DNA from 3 places in the Brevibacillus sp. MS2.2 genome. Region 2 is predicted to be linked to each of the others. Evidence: riboswitches for the same ligand, from Rfam matches in the RefSeq annotation. Region 2 holds a riboswitch; each other region holds the start of a gene.
What was found. Region 2 has a riboswitch for lysine ahead of HP568_RS14395 (aspartate kinase). Riboswitches for the same ligand answer to the same signal wherever they lie in the genome.

Region 1: linked by a shared signal. The riboswitch ahead of dapD (2,3,4,5-tetrahydropyridine-2,6-dicarboxylate N-acetyltransferase) and the one ahead of HP568_RS14395 (aspartate kinase) in region 2 are both predicted to bind lysine.
Region 3: linked by a shared signal. The riboswitch ahead of HP568_RS19005 (amino acid permease) and the one ahead of HP568_RS14395 (aspartate kinase) in region 2 are both predicted to bind lysine.

What each region holds. Positions count from the first base shown of each region.
Region 1 covers NZ_JABSUZ010000008.1:60,183-65,631, forward strand. Annotated here, with positions in the region: gene HP568_RS09405 (N-acetyldiaminopimelate deacetylase) at 1-398, opposite strand, end outside; gene HP568_RS09410 (aspartate aminotransferase family protein) at 402-1,616, opposite strand; gene dapD (2,3,4,5-tetrahydropyridine-2,6-dicarboxylate N-acetyltransferase) at 1,631-2,341, opposite strand; lysine riboswitch at 2,433-2,622, opposite strand; gene HP568_RS09420 (flavodoxin) at 2,762-3,202, shown strand; gene HP568_RS09425 (GNAT family N-acetyltransferase) at 3,271-3,819, shown strand; gene HP568_RS09430 (EcsC family protein) at 3,797-4,639, opposite strand; gene HP568_RS09435 (hypothetical protein) at 4,662-4,856, opposite strand; gene HP568_RS09440 (hypothetical protein) at 4,915-5,449, opposite strand, start outside.
Region 2 covers NZ_JABSUZ010000013.1:96,136-101,584, forward strand. Annotated here, with positions in the region: gene uvrC (excinuclease ABC subunit UvrC) at 1-1,671, shown strand, start outside; lysine riboswitch at 1,774-1,961, shown strand; gene HP568_RS14395 (aspartate kinase) at 2,192-3,433, shown strand; gene HP568_RS14400 (YslB family protein) at 3,483-3,935, opposite strand; gene HP568_RS14405 (succinate dehydrogenase cytochrome b558 subunit) at 4,365-4,976, shown strand; gene sdhA (succinate dehydrogenase flavoprotein subunit) at 4,996-5,449, shown strand, end outside.
Region 3 covers NZ_JABSUZ010000022.1:7,265-12,713, forward strand. Annotated here, with positions in the region: gene HP568_RS18985 (TolC family protein) at 1-23, opposite strand, end outside; gene HP568_RS18990 (hypothetical protein) at 241-387, opposite strand; gene HP568_RS18995 (hypothetical protein) at 380-571, opposite strand; gene HP568_RS19000 (hypothetical protein) at 722-1,585, opposite strand; gene HP568_RS19005 (amino acid permease) at 1,666-3,114, opposite strand; lysine riboswitch at 3,228-3,413, opposite strand; gene HP568_RS19010 (DinB family protein) at 3,498-3,992, opposite strand; gene HP568_RS19015 (CGNR zinc finger domain-containing protein) at 4,155-4,712, shown strand; gene HP568_RS19020 (inositol monophosphatase family protein) at 4,744-5,449, opposite strand, start outside.

The DNA of each region.
Region 1 (5,449 bases), on a different contig from region 2:
GCACCGCCAGGACCTTCTTCTGCTGGCTGGAAGAGGAACAGCAAATCATCTGCTATCGGCTGCTCGGTAAAATGCGTCAGGAGACCAAGTGCAATTGCCATATGCATATCATGCCCGCAAGCATGCATGTATCCTTCATGAAGCGAGCGAAACGGATAGGACGTTTCCTCTATGATCGGTAGGCCATCCATATCCGTCCGCCAGGCAATGAATCGTTTTGGCTTTGTTCCTGCCAGCTTGACCAATATGCCTGTCCGCCACGTTTTGATCTCGATTCGCTCTTGGGGCAGCTTTTTCAAATAGTCGAGCAAGTATTGTTGCGTCTTCACTTCAGCGAAGCCTGGCTCCGGTATTTGGTGCAGGTCTCGGCGAATTTGTGTAAACAAGGAAGTCGTCATGGCCTACGCCTCCTTTTTCGTGCCTGTTCTTGCTGTTAATTGTTCCTCAAACACAGCAAGGAAACGGTCCACATCAGCTTTTGTCAACGTCAGAGGTGGAAGCAGACGAACAATCGTTTTCTGCGTCACATCAACGAGAATTCCTTCGTCAAGCAATGCTTGCTGCAAGTGACTTACCTCCTCCGGGGTGGAAGAGAGCGGAATTCCAACCATCAAGCCTTTTCCGCGAAGGGATTGCAGCTGATCTGGAAGACGAGTTCGCAACGCTTCCAGGCCCGACCACAGGTACGCAATCACTTCTTCTACGTGAGCGATGAAGGCTGGATTAAGCAATTCGTCCAACACGACATTCCCCAGGGCAGCAGACAGTGGTGATGGTGCGAATGTCGTTCCATGATCCCCCGGTTTGAACTGGTTCATCAGCTTTGGACCAGCAATGACACCGCCGAGTGGAAGCCCTCCCCCTATGCCTTTGGCGAAAAGGATCAGGTCTGGCGTTACGCCTGCATGCTCATAAGCAAACAACTTTCCAGTTCTGCCCATTCCTGTCTGGATCTCATCCATGACAAAGAGCATACCTTCTTGTTCACAGATCGCAGCTACCTCTCGCAAGAACGCTTCCGTTAATGGCACGACACCGCCGGAACCCAAGACTGGCTCCATGAGGACCGCAGCGGGCTTTGCTTCCTGGCAAATCGCTCGCAATCCTTCCGTATCCTCCACATCCAGTTCATACACTGGAAAAGCCGGCTGAGGAAAGTCTTGATAGATGTGAGCCTGCCTCGTCAAACGCACTGCTCCGAGTGTTCGCCCGTGAAAGCTGTTCCGTAAGACAACGATGCCTTCACGACCTGCCCCCTCGTTTTTCGTCCATTTGTGAATCAGCTTGATCGCAGACTCTGTAGCCTCTGCACCAGAGTTGGTGAAAAACACTTTTCCACTAATGCTGTTCGCAACCAAACGCTCGGCCAAACGAATAGCCGGCTTGTTTAAAAATACATTGGAAATATGCAAGAAGCGCTCTCCCTGCTCACGCAGAGCCTGTACAATGCGCGGATGAGAATGCCCCAGAACGTTTACCGCGAGTCCGGTAAACAAGTCGAGATAGCTCTTCCCGTTCGTATCGTACAAGTAATTTCCTTCACCTTTTTCTATGGCAATCGGAAGTCTTTTGTAAGAGGAGACGATATATTGTTCATCAAGCGAACGCCAGTCCATGTGCACTCTCTCCCTTACAGTTGACGTAGCTCCTGCTTGATCTCTGTCTTGGAACGAGTTTTTTCATCGATTTGCTTGATCACGCGTGCAGGCGTTCCCGCAACTACTACGTATGGAGGTACATCTTCAATCACGACAGCACCCGCTGCAACCACAGCACCTTTTCCTACACGTACACCTTCCAGAATGACAGCATTTGCTCCGATGACAACATCATCCTCGACAACAACTGGCTGTGCAGATGGCGGCTCGATAACACCCGCAATAACCGATCCGGCGCCGATGTGGCAGTTTTTCCCGATGGTTCCACGTCCACCTACTACAACATTCATGTCGATCATCGTACCTTCACCGATCACTGCACCGATGTTAATGGAAGCACCCATCATGATGACCGCATTGTTACCGATTGTCACTTGGTCACGAATAATTGCGCCTGGCTCAATACGCGCTTGAATCCCTTTGGTATCCAGCAATGGAATAGCGGAGTTGCGGCGGTCGCTTTCTACAACATAATCTTCAATTTTGTCTGCGTTAGCAGCAAGCACTGGCTCAATCTCTTTCCACTCACCAAAAACAACACCAGTAGGACCAGTAATGAAGGCTTTGGAGCTCGCACCGAAGTCGATTCCCTCCAGGTTCCCTTTCACATATACCTTCACGGGTGTTTTCTTTTCGCTTTTTTGAATAAACGCGATAATTTCGTTAGCATCCATCATGTTCATAGTTACATCCTCCTCAAGATAACAGCATGGTAAATCAAAAAAAGCAATGAGTGCATTCGCTATCTCATTGCTCTTGATACTACATAAGCAAATCATAAATAGCGCTCCACAAAAAGACTTGAGGTCCCTTGTGACAGGATGTTCATTTTTCATGAGACACCCCAGCCTGTGCTACGTAGGGGCATAGCATAAGCTTCGGCGCTTTAGCCTTTCTTCCTTCTCCTGCCCCCTGGCAGATTGCGAAAAGACTTACTCTTCTTCGGCGCACCTCTATTTAGAGTACATTATTATAATTTTATTTAACTCTACCAAAATCAATGAAACGTGGCAATAAGAAAAAAGTTATTGACAACGATTCTCATTTTCATTATTTTATTACTGAGAATGATACTCATTATCTAAATGGAGGTTTTACGTTTTATGAGCATTTTGATGGTATACGCGAGCATGACAGGGAATACACAGGAAATTGCTGAAGCAATTGCAGAAGGTATTCGTTCAACTGGTGCTGAGCTGGAGATAAAAGAAGTAATGGATGCGAACGCAAAAGAACTAGAATCTTACGACGGAATCTTGCTTGGTGCCTACACATGGGGCGATGGCGAACTTCCAGACGAATGCCTGGATTTTTATGAGGAAATGGACGATATTGACCTCAGCGGGAAAAAGGTCGTTGCTTTTGGCTCTTGCGACTCCGCTTACGAGCATGTCGGTGCAGCTGTTGATATTTTGCTGAAAAAGGCGAGCGAGCGTGGTGCGGAAACTCCTCTGGAAGGTTTGAAAATCGAGCTTTCTCCTACTGCAAAAGAAGTGGAAACTTGCAAAGCATTTGGGGTATCGTTTGCTGAATTGCTCGGCTAATTGATGTTTCCCAAATAATCTGGCACATGTTATACTATCAATCCAACTTTTTAAGGAGGATTGATCTCATGACACTACATACGGACGAGATTCTCTTACGGCCTCTCCAACAACAAGACGCAGCCGAGCTCCTAGAGCTTCGGCTGCGTAATCATGACTTTCTCCAACCATTTGAACCAATCCGCCCCTCTTCCTTTCTGACCCTCCCAGGACAGCAAGAACAGATTTCACAAGCAGAGATTGATTTTGAACGCGGCACAGCCTATGCTTTCGGCGTATTCAGCCGCGAGGCCAAAAAGATGATGGGACGTGTAGCCTTATCGAATGTCGCCCGCGGCGCGTGGCAAAATGCAACGATTGGCTACTTTATGGATCAGTCTTGCAATGGCAAAGGCTATACGACATCCGCAGTAAATCTCGCCCTTCATTTTGCATTTTCTGATGCTAAACTGCACAGGGTACAAGCTGCTGTCATGCCTCGCAACCAAGCTTCCATTCGCGTCTTGGAAAAAAATCGTTTTCGCCAGGAAGGACTTTCGTTACGCTATTTGCAAATTAACGGTGTATGGGAGGACCATCTCCTCTACGCTCTTACTATTGAGGAGTGGTCTCAGTAATTTCCTCGCTCTTTTCGCTCTCACGCAGCCGCTCCAGGATGCGCCGTTTGCGGTACAACATCATCCCCGCTTCGGCGACATCCTGTACGGTTGAGCGGTTCAAATACGCCCCGAACAAAATACCTGCAATGGGCACCATTTGAAATAACTTTTTCCACCCAAAGTTTTCTGTGTACGTTACCACGACTTCACGCCATCCCTGCAATTGCGCCATTACCTCTCTCTGTGCATTTGGATCATCAAAGCGAGAGAGCTCAGCGAGTATCGCTTTTTTCCCTACGATGTCGGAGGAAGCAAACTGCAAGCATTTGACGACGAACAACCGCTCCCTCTTCTCTTCAGGTCGATAGCCATAGGCAAGAGCCATCTCTTGTAATACTTTTAGGGATGTCCCCATTAATAACGGGATATCGATCGCGAGGGTAAAAATCCCTCCGAAGCCAGTCGTCGCACCTTGTACCGTGGCAAAATTCGCTCGTGAATCCTTTAGCTCCATAGCGACATCATTCATCATCGTAAGCGGTACAGCGGCAATCTCCGCCTTGCCAATAACAGATATGCCCTGTCCCTCTAAGCGTTTACCAAACCGCTTGTAAATCGGTTCATCCTGCACCAAATAAGTACCACCTGTCTCAAGAAAAGCTGCCATTTCATCTACGGCTTTTCCCAGCTTCTCTTGAACGAATGCAGGCGTAATCCGATCCAACAGAACAAAAGGAAGTCTGCCAAGCTTTTCCCAGAACCACAAGTCGTTCTGATCCTTCTCCCAAGCCTCCACTTCACGTAATGCCGTAACTAATGTCTCCCTGGACTCCCTCAAACCCAATAACCTCCCTGGCTGCTCACTCAGATTCTCCTCGCCTCCACTGACATTGGTTGCGCAAGATGGACTTAATGTAGTCCTGCAACTCTTCCGATGAGGCGTGACGGACAAATTCTTTTTTATTTCTTACGATTCCCAGCTTCAAATGTTTCACTTCCTCTCCTTCGATCCGAAACCCGAACTTTTCCAGGATCGCCTTCTGCTCATTTGTCACAGGACTTCCTCCCCTTGTAGTCGAAAACCCCCATGCCAAAATGCAAGGGGGTCAATCGTTATTTCACTTCGACTGTAAATGTAATCGTTTCTTTTCGTTCATCAACGTCTGTTTTTTTGACTGATCTTTTTTGTCTTGTAACGAGTTGGCAAGTCTTGTTGCTAAGGATATTGGTTACTTTGATCTCGTATTTACCGGGCTGCTGCCGATCAATGTATTTGCTGATATCAAGTGATTCCAGTCCGTTACCAGTGTCGCCATCTCGATTGGAAGGCTTAATGGCAGTGATTTCTTTTCCTTCGTAGTAGATCTCGATCCGATTTTCTGAGGATATCGTAGCACTGCTATGCTCTTGTCTAGCACCGATGGCGTTCTCTCCATATTTCCACTCATACTTTGGCATATGGTAAGCGGAAGCCTTCCTGCTCTCTCTAACTTTCTTCGTTCCAGTTCGCTCTGCATACGTCGAGATGAGCTGTAAGTTTTCCAATTCAGCAAGATCGCTCTCAGATTCCACAGTCACAAGATCTCCATCTCGAAATTCCTTGCCCTCTTTTCCTCTCATGAACATCGGCGCTGATGATGGAGCCATA
Region 2 (5,449 bases):
AAAAACCGCGTCCGCTCTTATTTTACAGGCAGTCATAACGGAAAGACGCAGCTGTTGGTCAGTGAGATCGTGGACTTTGAGTACATTGTGGTATCCTCAGCAATTGAGGCGCTCATCCTCGAGTGCAACCTGATCAAGGAGCATGACCCTCGTTACAATGTCATGCTCCGCGACGACAAGACGTATCCGTACATCAAAATTACGAATGAGGCGCAGCCACGCCTGGAGATTACCCGTAAGGTACTAAAAGATAAAGCCAAGTATTTCGGTCCGTATCCGAATGCTGGAGATGCCTCCGAGGTGAAGAAGCTGCTTGATCGCCTCTATCCGTTGCGCAAATGCCGCAATATGCCCAAGCAGGTTTGTCTTTACTACCATTTGGGACAATGTCTAGCGCCCTGTGTGTACGAGGTATCGGCAGAGGAAAATCAGCGTTTGGTGGATGAAATCAGCCGATTCCTCGATGGTGGCCATGAGGAAATGAAGCAAACCCTCACGGAAAAAATGCTGCAAGCCGCAGAAAACATGGAGTTCGAACGCGCCAAGGAATATCGCGATCAGATCAAGAGCATCGAAGCGGTGATGGAGAAGCAGAAGATCACGTTCACCGATACGGTAGACCGCGACATTATCGGGTTTGCTGTGGAAAAAGGCTGGATGTGCATTCAGGTGTTCTATATGCGAAAAGGGAAGATGATCGAGCGTCAGACGACCTCCTTTCCATACTATGGAAGCGAAACTGAAGACTTCATGTCTTATGTGAGCCAGTTCTACTACGACAAGCAAAATGCACTGCCAAAAGAAATTTTGCTCCCGCAAGAGAGTGAACCGGAGCTTTTGAGTGAGTGGCTGGGCATCAAAGTCCATGCTCCGAAAAGAGGCAAAAAGCATGAGCTCGTGAAGATGGCTTCGGAGAACGCCCGTATTGCTTTGCAGGAGAAGTTCGCGCTGATGTCCAAGGACGATGCTCGTACAGTCCAAGCGGTACACAATCTCGGTCACATTTTAGGGATTCCGGTTCCTCATCGAATTGAAGCGTTTGACAACTCCAACATTCAGGGAACAGAGCCTGTGTCTGCGATGATTGTGTTTACAGACGGGCGTCCTGACAAAAAGGAATACCGCAAATTCAAGATCAAAACCGTCGAGGGACCAGATGATTACGGCTCCATGCGCGAAGTCGTTCGCCGTCGATACTCTCGCCTGTTGAAAGAAAACCAGCCTATGCCCGATCTGATTGTGATTGATGGTGGAAAGGGCCAAATCAGCGCGGCTATGGACGTGCTGGAAAACGAGCTGGGTCTCTATATTCCCGTCTGTGGACTCGCGAAGGATGAGAAGCACCGCACTGCTCAGCTCATGTACGGAGATCCGCCAGAGCCTGTGAATCTTAGACGTGATAGCTATGAGTTTTATTTGTTGCAGCGCATCCAAGATGAAGTCCACCGTTTTGTTATTACGTTCCACAGACAATCCCGGACGAAAACGATGCTTTCCTCGCAGTTGGATGAAATTCCGGGTATCGGTGAGAAACGACGCAAGCTGTTGTTCTCTCATTTTGGCTCGTTGAAAAAAATGCGTGAGGCGACCGTTGAAGACTTCCGCCAACTAGGGATCGGCGACAAGCTGGCAAAAGAAATCATCGGGCATCTGCGTAAGCTGGACACATAGCAAATGTAACTTTTGGAATAACCTCTAAAAAGGAATTGATCCATTTTTAGACTCATGATATAATCCGATTCAAACAGAATAGTTAGCCTCACTTCCATTATGGAGTGAGGTAGAGGCGCGAAAACCAAGAGTACCACCCTGAGATCGGGTATCTGTGAAGGGGACGGGAAAGGGGAATTCGCCGAAGTGTGGAGGGAAACCCGCTTTTCTCCATGCTGGGTCTGCGTTGAACAAATGCAGGACTGTCATCTGCACAATGACCAATTGTCAGATGGAGAGCTATCTCACGGTGTGTCAATGTGAGTTTTGATGGTGCTTACTGTCAATCTTCGTTGTCCGCGTGTATTGGGAGGGAGGAACCGGTATGTCGAAACAATAGGCAGCGGCAGGTCTTATTCCTTGTCGGTGCCTTTTTTGTAAAATAAAAATGCAAGACTTTTCCTTATAGAGAGAATAGTGAAAAACCATACAATACGAGATAAATACCAAATTGGATATGAGAAAAAGGGAGAGAAGCCGCATGGGGTTGATCGTGCAGAAATACGGAGGCACCTCTGTAGGTACCATTGAGCGAATTTTACGAGTTGCGGATCGAATTATCAGCTACAAAGAGGAAGGACATGATGTGGTAGTCGTTGTTTCTGCAATGGGGAAATCTACTGATGTGTTGGTAGACATGGCCAAGCAGATTAGCGCATACCCATCCGAGCGTGAAATGGATATGCTGCTGACCACGGGGGAGCAGGTATCGATCGCGCTTTTGTCGATGGCTTTGCATACAAAAGGCTACGACGCCATTTCTCTTACGGGCTGGCAAGCTGGAATCACTACGGAGGCGATTCACGGAAGAGCACGGATCAAGCAGATTGATCCAGAGCGGATTCAATCCGAGCTCGGCCGTGGTCGTGTGGTGATCGTGGCAGGATTCCAAGGGATCAGTGACGAAGGTGAAATTACGACGCTCGGCCGCGGTGGATCGGATACATCTGCGGTTACACTTGCAGCGAGCTTGAACGCTGAGAAATGCGAAATCTTTACGGACGTGTCCGGGGTGTATACAGCTGATCCGCGAATGGTTCCAGCAGCGAGCAAGCTGGATACGATCTCGTATGATGAGATGCTGGAGCTGGCGAACCTCGGTGCAGGGGTTCTTCATCCAAGGTCAGTAGAGGCTGCGAAAAAATACAAGGTAAGGCTGGTCGTCCGCTCCAGCTTTACTGCCGAAGATGGTACGTACGTTGAGGAGGTTGCCAACATGGAAACAGGAAGAGTAGTAAGTGGAGTTGCACACGATGAAGATGTAGCCAAAATCACGGTTGTCGGCATGCCTGCCAAGGTCGGGACGCTTTCCCGTCTGTTCAATACGCTGGCGGACAATCAGGTGAACGTCGATATCATTATCCAAAGCTCCTATGATGCGTCTGTTACGAACATTTCTTTTACCGTTGCAGCGGATGACCTGAAAAAAGCACTGGATACGCTGGACAGAAACAAAAACGAGCTTGGCTTTGAAAAAGTCGATTTCGAGGAAGGCTTGACCAAGGTATCAATTGTTGGCTCGGGTATGATCAACAATCCAGGGGTAGCTGCTGAAATGTTCCGCGTCCTGGCAGAAAAAGAAATTTCTATTAAAATGGTATCTACGTCTGATATCAAGGTTTCTTGCGTCATTCCAGCAGCCTTGACGGAGCTGGCTGTTCGCAGTCTTCATTCGGCATATGGTCTGGATGTCGAGGAAACCGCGGTTGTGCACGGAGTATAAAATATGGATGCTCCCTCTCCCTTTGTTATAGGTAGAGGGGGCATTTTCTTCATGACGCCACTTGTACAGATATACGTATGTCTGAAGGGCTTTCCAACTCGATTTTGCTGAACGCTTCTCTTTCTTTCCACTGCTCAATCATACCAGCGATGATTCCAGCCTCAAAAGAAAGACTGCATGCCAGTCTCTCTATAGACTGGTAGCTAAAAATAGAATGAGTGAGCGAATAGACGATAGTTTGCCGGGTCTCCTCCACGACGTCTAGCTGGCCTAATCCGAGTCGAATAAAAGGCATAATCGGGCCAGTTGCTGATTGAATGGGGATTTGGCGGCCCATGTTTTTTCCAATCCAATAGAGGATATGGTTTTCACTATCACCTAACAGGGTGCTGGTCAGCGTTTCACGTAGAAGATGATAGCCAAGATAGGGCATATTCATTCTTTCCGCATAGGGAATGGTCTCCGGTGGCAACAGTGCTGCTAGCTGATCCTTCTCTTTCATATGTGCTTCCCTCCTGTCTGTACTAGATTATGAGGATGGGCTCACATTCATGACATCGTAATAGAAAAAATAGCTGGACTAAACAAAGTTATTCTATCAATGTATTTAGTACATTGATTGTCTTGACGCTCTGTGTCGACAAGAGTACAATTGGATTTGGTCAAAGTTTTGCCCAACTTTTTCTCGAATTTTGACACATTCCGACAAATTCATATGATCTAGCGAACGCAGTCTTTTTGTGAACAGCGTCAAGATGCTCTTCATAAAATGATCGTGGAGGTTTTGCTATGTCTAATGGGTGAGGCAATGGGTTAGGATATTGGGGAAAGGTCTATCAAAACGGCCGAAAACCGTTTTGGACCGCTTGCGGTGATGCTTGACGTTTTTCACAGAATTGAGAGTTACATACATTGAAAGGGGGACCATTGTATGGCGAAAGGCCATAGCTTTCTCAGTCACAAGCTACACTCACTTCTTGGTTTGTTTCCGATCGGGCTCTTCCTCGTGTTCCACTTGACCGCCAACTATCAAGCGACTCGTGGGCCTGAAGCTTTCAACCAGGCAGTAGGCTTCATTGAAAGCCTTCCATTTCTGTTAGTACTTGAATTTGCCTTGATCTACCTCCCGATCCTGTTTCACGCAGTTTACGGTCTCTACATTGCGTTCCAAGCGAAGCATAACGTAGGGAACTTCGGTTACTTCCGAAACCAAATGTTCTTGTGGCAACGCGTTACAGGAGTCATTACCCTCATTTTTATTGTTTGGCATGTTTGGGAAACCCGTATCCAAAAAGCACTGGGTGCACACGTGGATTATGACATGATGGCAAACATTTTGAGCAGTCCTGCAATGATCGTATTCTACACAATCGGGATTATTAGCACGACTTTCCACTTCTCCAACGGACTGTGGTCGTTCCTTGTTCACTGGGGAATTACAGTTGGGCCGCGTTCCCAACGTATTGCAACATTCGTGACTTTGGGCGTATTCGTAGTTGTAACCTTCATCGGCTTGCGTGCGATGTCGGCTTTCATTTTGTAGGGATAGGGGGACAAAACTCATGGCAAAAGGTAAACTGATCATTGTCGGTGGGGGTTTGGCCGGCTTGATGGCTACCATCAAAGCAGCAGAAAAAGGCGTTCCTGTTCAGCTGTTCTCCCTGGTTCCGGTAAAACGTTCCCACTCTGTCTGTGCGCAGGGCGGTATTAACGGAGCGGTAAATACCAAAGGGGAAGGCGACTCCACATGGGAGCACTTCGACGATACAGTATATGGCGGAGACTTCTTGGCAAACCAACCGCCGGTTAAAGCAATGTGCGATGCAGCACCTGGCATCATCTATATGTTGGACCGTATGGGCGTTATGTTTAACCGTACGCCAGAAGGTTTGTTGGACTTCCGTCGTTTCGGGGGAACCAAACATCACCGTACCGCTTTTGCGGGTGCGACAACTGGACAACAGCTCTTGTACGCATTGGACGAACAAGTACGCCGTTATGAAGCTGAAGGTCTGG
Region 3 (5,449 bases), on a different contig from region 2:
TGTTTGAAGAGCCTGGATTTCATGGGGCAACCTCCTGATTATATATGCAAATATTTGATAACGATTCTCATTATCAAATCCATGAAAAGTATATATTTCCAATAGAATTTCGTCAATAAGAAAATGTTTTTTCACCATGTTCTTGGTTAGAAATCCAAAAGAAATCCCCTTCAGGAAAAAGGCAAAGTGAGCATCTACCTGTTTTCCCAAAGGGGAATTGTTCTTCGTAATGGGGAAAAACTATTCTTTCTCCCTGTTTTCTTTTTTTGCCGCAGTCGTCTTGTCAGCTTGATCCAATGTCCCTTCCTTTGGTGTAAGGGAATAACCATGCATATTGCTTCCGTTATAACCCATGTCCGGCTTTTCATTTGAGATGCGATCAGTCATTTGCTTCCCCCTTATTTTGTCCAGTGGGTGTAGAGTCTTGCTGCACATACGGATTGTCGACGTCATTTGGTTCCTTGTCCAGATTGGTACGGATTGCGATTATTGGGCTAGTCGGAGGTTGAGCGATCAGTCTGTCATCCAGTTGTTTGAAATCAGGCAGGTCGTTTTCGCGATTGTCATCCATGTTCGTCTCCTCCTTTACGGGTTAGTATGTCCACCACCTGCCAGTCCCTTTCCTTAACTGGAAAAGGAAAGAGATTGGTACTACACAAGAAAAAACAGCCCCAGTCCCAGGGAAGTTCGGGCGGAGGCTGTGACGATCATCTTTGTGAAGTTAACTCGTTTTCTTGGCCAGGATCATCATAAAAGAGGCAAGATTCGTTTGTAGCAATGGTGTGAAGGCAGAAACGGAAGCATTTTCAGCAAGCGTATTCATTTGACGAACAAAGTCAGTGGCGTCCTTTGTATTTACATTCTCAAAACGGTTAGCGATTTTTGTATTTTTTAAATCAGAGAGAAGTGTAGCTTGTTCGTTCCGGTATTGTGCGATCCAGTCTGGACGATGTTGCAGCTTTTTGACGAATTGAATCAGCATGCTTACTTTCTCTGTTTGATTGGTTGTGACCGCTTGCATTTTTTTGTAGGCTTTAGGGTCATACCGCTCCATCAGCTTGGACGGATTAACATAGTCGTTCGGCGCCCCCTGCGGTTTTTGCGGAAGCTCTACGTAGCTGACACTGCCAGTTGCAGGGTCAACCTTTCGTGTTTTGGCAACGCCAGCAAGCAGATGAAGGGTATCCAAAAATTCAGCAGCATGTTTTTCATCAGCCATGTATTGGTCTGCCAAATATTTGCCTTGGGTTAAACCCACTTCTACCAAAGCAGCTCTTTCTTCATCGGTGTAGGTGGATTGGGAGTTGAAAAAATTTCGCTCCAGGATGTGGTCAAAGGCCTTGCGAGCCTCAGGTGGTTTATCTGCGAAAATTTTATCCAAACGCTCATTAATCTCTGTGCTAAAGAAAAATTGGACGCTGTGATGTTCGATGGCATCAGCAGGTAGCTCGCGTGCCTTGTGTGAACGAAGGTCTACAGTATCGAGCTTGGGCAATGCCAAACTAGTTCCTGTCACCATTTTAGGTACAGTTTGGTTAGTTGGAAGCTGGGGGGATAGGTAGCGGGAATACGATTGGATTTGCATGTTCTACTCTCCTCACATATGCTGGCAAACACGAAAAAGGACTCCCGTTTAGATAACGGAAGTCCGTAATTTTTCTTCGATTACTTCGTGTATTCATCCATGCTGAAGTCTACTTGTTCTAGAGGGACGAGCTTGGTCTTTTGGGTGACTTTATAAGCGAGCCAAATGATTAAGAAGAGTGGCAGGCCAATGTAAGAGACCAGGACGCCATACCAGTCGATCGTTCCACCCATGAATGCGGAATAGTTTTGCCCCAAAATAACGATACAGCAAATGATGAAGGCAAAAATCGGACCAAACGGGAACCACTTTGCCCGATAAGGCAATTCGCTTAAGTCACGGCCCTGAGCGATAAACGCTTTGCGGAAACGGTAGTGACTAATTGCAATTCCCAGCCAAGCGATGAAGCCGGACATACCGGAAGCATTCAAAAGCCAGACATACACTTCGCCTTCTCCAAACAGAGAGGACAGAAAAGCAAGGGCGCCGATGAGCGCAGTCAAGATCAGGGCATTGATCGGTACGCCGTTACCGGTTACTTTTGCGAACCATTTTGGTGCTTTTCCTTCTTTTGCCAGGTTCCACAGCATGCGTGTAGAGGCGTACATGCCAGAGTTACCAGCAGACAATACTGACGTGAGAATAACGGCATTCATGACGGATGCTGCAAAAGCAAAACCGGCATTTTCAAATACAATCGTAAACGGGCTGATCGCAATATCCGTAAGGTCGCCGCTGATCAGATTTGGATTATCGTATGGAACCAGCAACCCGATGATCAAAATAGCGAGAATGTAGAAGAGCAGGATGCGCCAAAAAATTTGACGGATGGCCTTCGGAATGTTGCGGGCAGGGTCTTCGCTCTCTCCAGCTGCGACACCAACCAGCTCTGTCCCTTGAAAAGAGAATCCGGCAATCATAAAGACACCGAGCAGGGCCATGAAGCCGCCGTTGAATGGCGCGTCGCCTTTGGTGAAGTTTTGGAAGCCGACTGCTTGACCGCCCATAATGCCAAAAATCATCAACACACCCACAATAATAAAGATGATAACCGTTATTACTTTAATCAAGGCGAACCAATATTCAGATTCTCCATAGGCTTTCACAGACAGGAGATTCAAGGCAAACAGCAATCCGAGGAACAAAGCACTCCACAATATCGCTGGGGTATCCGGGAACCAATATTTCATAATGAGTGCGGAAGCTGACAGCTCGACGGCAATGGTAATGGCCCAGTTGTACCAGTAGTTCCAGCCGAGAGCAAAACCGAGAGATGGATCGACGAACCGTGTGGCATACGTCGAAAACGAACCGGAAACAGGCATGAAGGCCGCCATTTCCCCCAAGCTGGTCATTAAAAAGTAAACCATGATACTAATGGCGAGATAGGCGACTAAAGCTCCACCAGGTCCGGCGGAGTGGATCGAGCCTCCACTCGCAAGAAACAATCCCGTCCCAATCGAGCCGCCGATGGCGATCATCGTCAGGTGTCGGGCTTTTAAACCACGTTGCAATTGATTTTGTGACATAAGCTGCTTGCACGACCTTTCTTGATTTTTGAGAAGGAAGGTCGGAAACGAAAAAACCGCCATAGCCAAAAAAATGGCATAGGGCGGTATCATCCAATCCCCACCAAGCCTTCACTGAAGATAGCTCACCACGTTTGCTTGGCATGCAAACGTGACAGTTCTGCCCCTTTCGAGTACAGCCCCAACCCAATCGCACAGAGACGCGATATGAGCTTCGGCGGATTTTCCTTACCTGGAGTCATTGATTTTCTCTGAATCTCGTACAGGATGATATAAAAGCCGCGACCTCTATCCTCACCGTGAAAGATGAGGATAACATGTATGAAATTATGTGATTCATCAACTATAAAGGATTGTTTGTGATTAATCAATGTGAAATTTTGTTATTCAAATGATCGTCTGGCAGGCCAGGAGCCTTGCAGCTTGCGAATTTGGACGATTTGTCCCGTATGAAACGCATCATGCAGGACCAGACTCATCACATTTTGGTAAATGGGCGTATAAGTAGCCATCTGATTTAACTCCTCATCCGTCAGCAAGGAAAGCTTTTCGTGAATGTGGCGGTGGACGCTTTCCATGCGAGCGAGAGTAGCTTGCCAAGCGTCTTCGTCATCGGGACCGCCGGACGGGATGAAGGTATCATCGTTCGTCTCAGCCGATCCAGGAAATTCAGTGCCCATTAGACGATGCAACAGGCGTTCTTTGTAATAAAGAAGGTGGCTGACGTTTTCCCAGATCGTGTTGGCTGCTTCTCCCACAGGGCGCCAGCTCGCCTCGGCTGCTGATACGCCGGAAAGCGCTTCTTTTAAGGGTGGATACCAGTCTTCCTTGTCATACGTACATTCCCATCCGTGCAAAAGCAATTCCTTCCGATTCATACGCTTCCTCCTGTGAAACAGATTGATGAAACGCTATAATAGCAATAAGAAATGAGATTGTAACCAGTTAATGTTATTACGATGGTTACAAATAGAGATTACCATATCCTGTATGATCATACAAGAGAGAAAATGAAGGGTTTCGTCAGGAGAGATGATGACATGGACTGGCTTTGTATCGATTTTTTAAATAGTGATTGGCGGGATTGGCGCGGTTCTGGTCGTGGGGAAAATCGCCTGGAGAACCAGGAATGGCTGTCATCCTTTTTGCAAACATACAAGCTAACCGCACCGCTGCCGATGAATGAGGAGTGTGCCGCTTCACTTTTGCAGTTGCGCGAGCGTTTGCGACGTATGCTGGAAGCAGTTGTCCGTGGAGAGCGATTCCAAGAGGAGGACCTAGCGGAATTGAACAGAGCTTTGGCTCTCGCTCCTTTTCATGTGCAGGTGTTGTATGTAGAAGAGGAGGGTAGCTACAAGCAAGAGCAATCCAGCTCAACAGAGGGCTGGCCCCTCGTCATGGCACAAATTGCAGCCTCTTTCGCGGAGTTGCTTGCCCCGCAGCATCTGGAGCGAGTCAAAATATGTGACAACGAGGATTGCTGCTGGGTGTTTTATGATGAAAGCCGCAACCGGGTGCGCCGCTGGTGTGATGACAAAATGTGCGGAAACCTGATGAAGGTGCGCCGTTTTCGCGAACGGAAAAAGGAGAAAGGGTGATGCGCATAGGCTCACCCTTTTTATCTGTTCTTTATGAAGCGGGAGTCAATTGGATCAGCTTAGGGTAGATGGTCGAGCCTGCTGCTACGATGCCTGTGCTTTTCCAGCAAAAATCATTCCCTTGCGTATCCGTAATTGTGCCTCCCGCTTCCTGGACCAAAAGAGCACCAGCCAGCCAATCATACACCCCTTTACCATATTCCCAGTAACCGTCGAGTCGTCCGCACGCCACATAGGCGAGATGGAGCGAAACCGCGCCTTGCATGCGGATGGCAAAAGCTTCTGGCATCACTCGCGTCAAGGAATTCGCTGTATACTTTCCGACCAAGAGGTTCATCGGCTCGGAGGAAGCAAAGAGCGTCCCTAGAATGCACTCATTTAGCTGCGATTTGGATGAGGTACTGATTTTTTGTCCGTTTAAAAAAGCTCCACGCCCGTTAATTGCGGTAAACAGTTCATCACGGCATGGATCATAGACAAAAGAAACAACCGTGCGTCCTCCGTCAATCAGGCAGAGGGAAGTAGCCCACATCGGCATGTTTTGCAGAAAGTGAACTGCTCCATCGATTGCATCCATCACCCAATAAGGACTTGTGAATTCAGGCTTTTCCTGTGCAGCCAGATTGAATTCCGCGTCAGAGAATTCATAGGTGGGGAACCGCTCGGATAATGAGCGCTTCAATCGAGCTTCAACCACGGGATTCACCTCTTCAAAGCGTTTAGTCATTGCTTCCTTG